Regions from separate parts of the Paenibacillus sp. HGF5 genome, predicted to be linked through region 1. Evidence: predicted binding sites of a transcription regulator. Region 1 holds the regulator's gene; the other holds the start of a gene.
What was found. Region 1 encodes LexA, which represses DNA repair genes until DNA is damaged. Its sites were predicted from a motif close to CGAACATATGTTCG; they were not measured.
Positions count from the first base shown of each region.

Region 2: the regulator LexA is predicted to act here: its motif matches at 2,278-2,291, upstream of addB (helicase-exonuclease AddAB subunit AddB).

Region 1 is NZ_AEXS01000184.1:34,308-38,988, reverse strand. Features, by position in the region: gene HMPREF9412_RS31485 (RNA polymerase sigma factor) at 1-319, shown strand, start outside; gene HMPREF9412_RS31480 (hypothetical protein) at 312-1,118, shown strand; gene lexA (transcriptional repressor LexA) at 1,187-1,813, opposite strand; gene HMPREF9412_RS31470 (LysM peptidoglycan-binding domain-containing protein) at 1,990-2,361, shown strand; gene HMPREF9412_RS31465 (DUF896 domain-containing protein) at 2,653-2,859, shown strand; gene HMPREF9412_RS31460 (hypothetical protein) at 3,018-3,542, shown strand; partial or broken gene HMPREF9412_RS31455 (HAD family hydrolase) at 3,586-4,379, shown strand; gene HMPREF9412_RS31450 (FixH family protein) at 4,673-4,681, shown strand, end outside.
Region 2 is NZ_AEXS01000042.1:25,977-30,657, reverse strand. Features, by position in the region: gene HMPREF9412_RS07405 (Na/Pi cotransporter family protein) at 1-588, opposite strand, end outside; gene HMPREF9412_RS07400 (class I SAM-dependent rRNA methyltransferase) at 798-2,171, shown strand; gene addB (helicase-exonuclease AddAB subunit AddB) at 2,477-4,681, shown strand, end outside.

The DNA.
Region 1 (4,681 bases):
CACGCGACATACGGCGTTCCGGTACAAACAGGCTTTTTTCTTTCGGAAAGTCATCCTTAAAGACAAGCTTACCGCCAGTTCGTCAAGCCGGTCAGCGGAAGCGGAATATTTGGACGAGCAGTATACGGATGAAATATGGGCAATGATTATGACTTTGCCGAGCAAGCTTAGGGAAGTGTTGGTGCTGGACCTATACTATGAAATGCCGATGCATGAAATTGCGGAGCTGCTTCATATTGCGACAGGCACCGTAAAATCCAGATTGCATCGGGCCAGGAAACAAGTACAAAACTTAATGAAGGAGAAGAACGATGAGTGAGGATAAACCAGACTGGTACAACCGTGCTAAAAAAGCTCCTTTTTCAAATGAAAAGTTCACGTCCGTAATGAAAGAAAACGTGCATAGGTCCGTGATTTTCACTTACAGCAAACCTAAACGTCGAAAATACTTACAAGTTGGATTAGCTGGCGGGTTTATGCTTCTGATTATTTTAATTGCCTTTCAATTGCCTTTTGGCAGTGAGGAACAAGAGAGAGGAGGGACTATGCCTCCTGGTAGGGAGGAGACAATCCGGGCACAAGGCGTAACGGATGAAGGAAGGTTAAACGTTATTGCAGTTGGACAGGAAAAAATAACGACATTGGGTGCGCCGAGCTGCTTCGGTATCGAAACGGATCGGTCGTTTACCGGAAACTACAGCGTGCAGTATAGTACTAACCAAGTTACAAATGAAGTCACTACGCTGGAGGGTCTTACATTTATTCAACCGACATCTGCTCCGGTTGATATGATTCGCCTGCCGTTTCAAGCTGCCGACGTATTTATACTCGCACCGCAATATAGGGACTGTCATGGCATACAAATCTATGCGTTCGCCGTAGAGCATGAAACGGGTAAAGCCGTCCAGCTCCGATTTCAGGATGAGTCCTTGGTATCCTACTTTTCATATTATAGACCAGGTACGGCTCCCGAGGTAAAGGAGAATAAGCTTGTTCTGCAGTCCACCGAGGGACCGGGAGGCGAAGGTTCGACGGATTATGTTTCTGAAAGAATGTATCAATTAGATCTTAGGCAAAATGCGTTAGTTCTAGTGTTGCGTAAGATCGGAACGTTCTAGTGCATGTCCTAAAAAAGAGGTTACCATCCAAATAAGGAAGGTAACCTCTTATTCATAAATCTATGAAATTAGTGTACGTCCCTGAAGAGACCGATCACTTTCCCGAGAATCGTTACATGGTTCAAGCGCAGCGGCTCATAGGTAGGATTCTCCGGCTGCAATCGTACATGATCCTTCTCCTTGTAGAAGGTCTTCACGGTTGCTTCATCTTCTTCTGTCATTGCTACGACAATGTCACCATTGTCCGCGGTTTGCTGCTGGCGAACGATGACGTAGTCACCGCTGTGAATACCGGCTTCAATCATACTGTCGCCGACTACAGACAACATGAACACCTTATCGTCGCCTACATAATGCTGCGGGAGCGGGAAATAATCTTCAATGTTCTCCATGGCCGTAATCGGAACGCCTGCTGTGACTTTACCAACGACAGGCACTCTGGCAATGGTGTGCGTAAACAGATTCGCGCTCTCGGATTCTTCTTGGCCAAGCAGCTCGATCGCTCTTGGTTTCGTAGGGTCACGGCGGATCAGGCCTTTCTTCTCCAAACGGTCCAGATGACCATGGACCGTAGAACTGGAAGCTAGTCCGACAGCCTCGCCGATTTCCCGGACAGAAGGCGGGTAACCCTTGCTACGAACTTCGTTGCGGATAAACTCTAAGATCGCCAGCTGGCGGCTGGATATTTTCGACATGCCGTATCAACCCCATTTAGTAACGTTTGGGAAAATTATAACATAGAACTACCGTTCGTACAAACATAAGTTCTAAAATAAAAATAGAACAAATGTTCTTTTGGGTATTGAATCAAACAAGTGTTCGTGTTAAGATGAATCCATAAGAGAACACTTGTTTGGGAGATGATGATTCCATGTTGAAATACAGTACATACCGCAGCATTTATGAGAACGTTCCGGTGGTAACAGAACAATCATCGAAGACTTGGGGCATTTACTTGAAATCGAAGATAGCTTCGATCCCTTTGAATAAATTGCTGTTCACCCTGCTTATTGTAGCCATCTTTTGGACAGGTGCATATTCCGTTTTTGCCGGGGGGACAGAGAAGCCGACTGGAGAGAAGCAGGTGATCGTTCAATATGGCGATAGCTTGTGGCGAATTGCTTCCCTTCACAAACCTGCGGATATGGATACACGCGTATATCTGGATAGCATACGAAGAATGAACGGATTGAAGGGTCCGGACATACAGGCTGGAGAAGTGCTGTCATTGCCGGTTTGGTGATTTGGCGTTGCTGCTAACCAATAGGCATTCATACTCCATATAATCACCACATACTGCTGGTTACTTCCTGTTTAATGACACATCATATTCTGCTTGTCAGATTGAATCATTTACGCGTAATCGCGCGTTTACAATAGATAACTATAGATTACCTCCCCATAGACGGTATTCGTTTATGCGCATCATATGTTCCTATTTGTTCTTAGAAGAGTTTGCAAGGGCGCAGTTGCCTTGACAAGCTCTTTTTCACATGTTTAAGTTATACATGATATCGAAATTGGAGGAGAAGTCATGGACATCGATACTTTGGTAGAACGCATCAATGTATTAGCAAGAAAGAAGAAGAATGAAGGGTTGACCGAGGAGGAGCTCAAAGAACGGGCCGAGCTTCGGGAATTATACCTTAACAATATTCGCAGTAACTTTAGACAACAGCTGGAATCGATTGAATGGGTTGATGAAAACGAACAAAAAGGCGGCCCGCGATTAAAGCACTAGTCGATTAACCGTTCAACGATTATATTCAGCGGATCCGTGAACAGATAGAAGGATAGCATAATAATACTTGGGGTAACGGTCATTCGGAGAATCGATTACGGTTACCCCAAGTTTATATGGTTTATAAACATTTTGAATATGAGTTCAGGGGGAACCAAATGTCACGTTCATGGGAAAGAAAAGTCAGCAAAAATATGTCGCAACTTAACAAACAGCGCAAAAAGCAGGGGCTGACCTCGTATCAAGGTTCTGCGATTAATGATAAGCATGACGTGTTTAAGGGACGTAAGTATGTACTTCCGTTAGTGCTTGTTGCATTGGCCGGTTTGTATGCGCTTCTCGGAACGGCAACTTCACAGGCAGCCGGCGGAAGCAATGATGTATTGAATTGGGTTGGCGTCAGCTTGTATATCCTGTTGGCGCTCATGATATTTCTCCGCAAGCCTTATTTGAAGATTGAGCGCGCTTCCGTGTCGACCATGAAGTTCAACCGGGAACGCCGTCTGGCCGTATCCGATATCGAGAAGATCAAATTGGCTTCGGGTTCCGTCGTGATCCAAGGCAAGGGAAAAGCAGGCAACTGGGTGTTCTCCCGTATGATGAATCTTTACGATACCAAAGCCATGGGCGAAAGATTGGAAGAGTTCGCAAAAACTCATCAAATTCCAGTGGAGCACAACTAACCCGATAGAGTAGATCACAATGTATATGAGGAGTGGGAGAGAAATGCCGATTGCTGCGGTTTTGTTTGATTTGGACGATACGTTGTTATGGGATGAACGCAGTGTAGAAGAAGCGTTTGAAGTGACATGCCAAGCCGGAGCGGCGGAAACCGCCGTTGATGCCGGCGCGCTTTTGGCCGCGGTGCGGGAGGAAGCAAGAGCATTGTATGAATCCTATGATACTTTTGCTTTTACCAAGATGATCGGAATCAATCCGTTTGAGAGGGCTTGTGGGCTAATTTTACGGCAGGATCCCAGCCCGAATTCCGAAAGCTGCAAGAATTGGCTCCCGTATATCGTAAGGAATCCTGGCGGCGCGGACTTCATCGCCTTGGCGTTGATAATGAAGCGTTGGCGGAGACGTTGGCAGCGCAATTTGCGGCGGAACGCAGAACAAGACCTTATGTATATGAAGAAACCTTTGAAGTGCTGAAGGAATTGCAGGGTAACGTGAAGCTGCTGCTTCTTACGAACGGAAGTCCGGATTTGCAGCAGGAGAAGCTTGATGGCGTTCCCGAACTGGTCCCTTATTTTGACCACATTATTATCTCGGGTGATTTCGGCAAAGGCAAGCCGGATGTTTCCATATTCAAGCATGCACTTGATCTGTTAGGCGTCGAGGCGGATCAGGCCGTAATGGTGGGAGATAAGCTGACCACAGATATTAAAGGCGGGAATGCCGCAGGACTGCATACGGTTTGGATCAATCGAGTAGACCGGCCTCATGATCCGGCCATTCAGCCGAAGTATGAGATCAAACATTTATCCGAGCTGCATGCTATTGTGGCGTCCTTATAAATGACGTGATTAAGAGTTCACGACTACTATACAAGATACATTAGCGAGATATAATAGCGTACATAGGAACAGTCCTGGCAGCAGCTGCTGCCATTCGGGGCTGTTTTTTGTTGGTTGCCATATTTGAAAGAAAAGAGGCTGTTGGCAGTGACAAACGTCACACAATTGTAAGCTGCATGAGATAGAAGTTAAAGAATAATGCGATATAATGAATTAGGAAAATGACGCTGTTTGGAATGGACCATTACGTGAATAAATCATACATAGCATGAATTCGTAAAAGAGGTGGTTGGATGACCAGG
Region 2 (4,681 bases), on a different contig from region 1:
ACCGGCTGCAATGCCCCAGAGGACGCTTTGCGAGGCGTGGTCAAGAAACCATTGGAACAACCCGAGGCTTTGAAGGGTCGGCCCAATGGATTGCATGATTTGTATCGCGAGCAGCACCAGCGAAAATCCGGCGACAGCGAGGCATAAAAATTGGCTGCGGATCAACTGGTTTTTTAACTTGTCGTGACTCGCAGGTACGCGCTCGCTGACAAGAACGGCTCCGACCCACAGCATCAGCGAGAGGACAAGCAGAGGCATGGCGGCTTGTCCGATCTGCAGGCTGATGAGTTCGGTGGTTACCGTCGTGCCGATGTTCGTGCCGAGAATAACGCCCAAGGTACCGGACAGGCTTAACAATCCGGCATTGGCAAAGCCTATCGCCAGCACGGTTACGGCGGTGCTGCTCTGCAGCAGGGCCGTGACCGCCGTGCTGGCAATCATGCCTTTCAGGGGCGTGGATGTCGCTTTATGGAGCCACTTATGCAAGAGCGGTCCGGCCCAGCGTTGGAGGGCGACCTCCATGACCTTCATGCCGAACAGAAACAGGACAAGACCATAACAGACGGGAAACCAGAGCGTGGATAGCATGATGTTCTCCTTTTTGTAAAATAAGGTGGGAGCGGAGTTTCCAGCAAAGCCGAAAGTCATCGATCATCGCAAGAAAACGATCTCTTCACGCGGTCGGGTAACTGTGAAAGCACGTCGGTCGACGTTTTTCTTAATTACGTATATGACCCTTGGCGGACATGCATGCCTATTGCAATAAACCAGGGGATAACTTTAAGGAGTGAAATACAGTGCCATCGGTTATTTTGGAGCGCAGTCGAAAAAAGAGACTGGAGCAGGGGCACCCTTGGGTGTATAAAAGCGAGATTGCTTCTGTCGAGGGCGAGCCCGAGCCGGGCGATATCGTATCGGTGTTCAACCACCAAGGCCGTTTTCTTGCCTCCGGGTATTACAATCCGTTATCACAAATCACCGTGCGCACCGTTTCGTATGAGCCGGTCGAGGCGATGGACAAGGCTTTTTTCGCAGCCAGATTCCAGGAATGCCTGAAACACCGGGAGCGGTTTATCGGAGGAGAGAATGCTTACCGGCTGGTATACGGCGAGGCTGATTTTCTGCCGGGGCTGATCGTGGACCGTTTTGCCGACGTGCTGGTCGTGCAGCTACTGACGCTGGGCATGGATCGATGCCGTGCGGACATCGTGGAGGCGCTTGTCGAAGTGGTACAGCCGAAAGGAATTTACGAGCGCAGCGACGTTTCCATCCGGGAACTGGAAGGGCTGGAACAGCGCAAGGGAACTCTTTACGGGGAGTGTCCCCGCCACGTCATCGTGACGGAGAACGGCTTGAAGATCAAAGTGGATATCGAAGAAGGTCAGAAGACCGGATATTTCTTTGATCAGCGGGAGAACCGGGCATCCATCAAACCGTTAATGACCGGTTGGGGAAGCCGCAGCGGGATTACGCTTCAGCCCGTGGAGCGGGATGGCGAGACGAAGACCCTGCCGGTGAACAAAAGCGGAAAAGAAGTTACGTTCCCGTATTGGGACGGCGCAACGGTGCTGGAATGCTTTTCGCATACGGGCAGCTTCACGCTGCATGCATGCAAATACGGCGCCAAGAAAGTCACCTGTCTCGACATATCGGAGCATGCCATCGAAAGCGCCAAAGAGAACGTGGAATTGAACGGATTCCAGGATCGCGTGGAATTTGTGGTGGATGACGCCTTCCAATATTTGCGCAGCCAGGTAAAGGGTTTGGAAGAGCGCGAGCTGCGTGCACAAGGGGACCAGAAAGTGGATACCTCGAAACCGTTGACCGCGGGCGGGGGGCGATCCTGGGACGTGGTCATTCTGGACCCGCCGGCGTTTGCCAAAACCAGGTCGGCCGTCAAGGGGGCTTGCCGCGGGTACAAGGACATCAACCTCCACGGCATGAAGCTGGTCAACGAGGGTGGATATCTGGTTACGGCAAGCTGCTCGTACCATATGCGGCCGGATTTGTTCCTGGAGACGATCCAGGATGCGGCGAAGGATGCCGGCAAAATTCTGAGATTGGTGGAATGGCGTGCGGCCGGCAAGGACCATCCGCAAATTCTCGGGGTCGACGAGGGACATTATTTGAAATTCGCCGTCTTTGAAGTGCGCAGCAAATCAAAACTGTAGACAACCCCGTTTGGCGGTTCATGTAAAGGATCTTGCAATGGTGGATAACCACGATGGCAGGGTCCTTTTTTATATGTCCGAAATCGTTGGGAATGGGAATGAAATCCAAACGTATGTTCCACCAATCAGGACTTATGTTATACTAGTAATCAGCATCTTTTTTGATAGGGTCGAACCATCACGCAAGATTTGACATACATTTTTGATCTTGAACTACTAGATTCAAAGGGCATGATTTCACCTGATAAGCAGCTGGTTTTGAAGGTGAATGAGTCTCTTTCGGCAAGATGTAAAGGAGGCATAGCATGAGCGTTCAATTTGTTATCGGCAGGTCGGGCAGCGGCAAGAGCACGTCGATCCGCCAAGAGATGATCGAACGGTTGGAGCATAATCCCAAGGGGGATCCGATGATCCTGATCGTTCCGGAGCAAGGGTCCTATGAAGCAGAGCACGCGCTCGTCAATGCGGGAGGCATTCGCGGAATGATGCGCGCGCAGGTGCTTAGCTTCCGCCGTCTGGCTTACCGGGTCATGCAGGAAACCGGCGGAGCCGCGAAAGTGGCGATCAGCGAGGAAGGAAAGCGTATGCTCCTGTATAAAATTCTGCGGAGGCGCAAGGAAGAGCTCCACATGTTCGGTGCCTCGGGAGAGCAGCATGGCTTTGTCGGCAAGCTGAGCGAGCTGTACACGGAAATGAAGCGCTATTGCATTGACGCCTCATGCGTGGAGGAGCAGCTGGGACAGATGGTATCCGGCTCCGGGAATTCACCGATGCTGCGGCGGAAGCTGGAGGACATCGTGACGGTCTTTCGCGATTTCGAGCTTGAAATTTCACGCTTTTACATGGATGAGGAAGACACGCTGGTCTCATTGGCTGAGGGTGTGACCGAATCGGAATATATCAAGCGTGCCGACATCTGGATCGACGGCTTCCACGGCTTTACGCCGCAGGAGTACCGGGTGCTGCGGGAGATCATCGCACACGCCAAGCGGGTGACGATCGCGCTGACGCTGGATAAGCCTTACAAGAACGGGACGGTTCCGCATGAGCTGGATCTCTTTCATCCTACTGCGGTGACGTACATAAAGCTCAAAGGGATTATCGATGAGATCGGGCTGGAGGCGGAGCACCGCATTCTTCATCCCGATGTTCTGCCGCGGTTTCAGGAATCTTCCATGCTTGCCCATCTCGAGCGCGGTTATGATCGGAAGAGACGCTGGGCGGAACCGGATGAAGGCCCAGACACAGCGAGCAGTCCAAACCGCGGGAGGAAAGGTCTGCTTTTACACGCTGCCAGCCATCGCCGGGCCGAAATCGAAGGAGCTCTGCGCGAAATGCTGCGGCTGGCACAGGAGGAAGGGGCAAGATACCGCGAAATGGCTGTTTTCGTCCGGAATATGGGGGACTATGAGCATCTGATGGGTCCTTTGTTCAGGGAATACGGCGTTCCTTATTTTCTCGATCAGAAGCGGAGCGAGCTTCACCATCCGCTGGTCGAGTTCATTCGCTCTGCGCTTGATGTCATCGGTCGCCGGTGGCGTTATGAGGACGTATTCCGCTGCGTGAAGACGGATCTGCTGCTGCCGCTGGACGGTTCGCTTACCCGTGAGGACATGGATCGTCTGGAAAACCATGTGCTGGCCTCCGGGATCCAGGGCACGCGCTGGACGGATGGCCGTCCCTGGAAGGGAATTCCGAGCCTCTCTTTAGAAGAGGGGGAAAGCGAGATCCGCAATCAGGACGGCATGGCCGCGATCGAGTACGCCAGGAAGGTGATAACGGAACCGCTGCATGCGTTCGAGAAGCGGATGAAAAAGGCTGCGAGCGCGATGGATCAGAGCACCGCGGTCTATCGGCTGCTGGAGGAGTGCGCTGTGCCCGAGAAGCTGGAGCTGTTAAGCCGGGCTGCACTGGATGCCGGGCGCCCTGAGGAAGCCCGGGAACATCGCCAGGTATGGGGAGCCGTGCTCGGCCTGCTCGACCAAATCGTCGAGATGATGGGCGCGGAGAAGCTAAGCACCGAATTGTTTACCGGCGTGCTGGGTACGGGACTTACGGAAATGAAAATGGCTCTTGTGCCTCCGTCTCTGGACCAGGTGCTCATCGGCAGCATGGACCGGACGCGGACGGGCGGGGTGAAATATGCTTTTCTCCTCGGCATTAACGACGGCGTGCTCCCTGCCCAGTTCCAGGATGACGGCATCCTGACCGAGCCGGAACGAGTTCGTCTTGAAGACCGCGGGCTGGAGCTTGCCCCGAGCATATCCCGAAGACTGCTGGATGAACGGTTTCTGATCTACAATGCGCTGACTTCGGCCAGCAAACAGCTGTGGGTCAGCTACCCTGCAGCGGATGATGAAGGCAAGCCGTTACTGCCATCCGAGGTGGTGCGGCATCTGAAGATGATGTTCCAGCTGGAAGAGGAGCTTTTGTTTCCAAGACCGCATGCCGGGCAATCGGCCCTTGAGCAGGGGGGTTATGCGGTCCGTCCGGACAAGACGCTTGCTTAT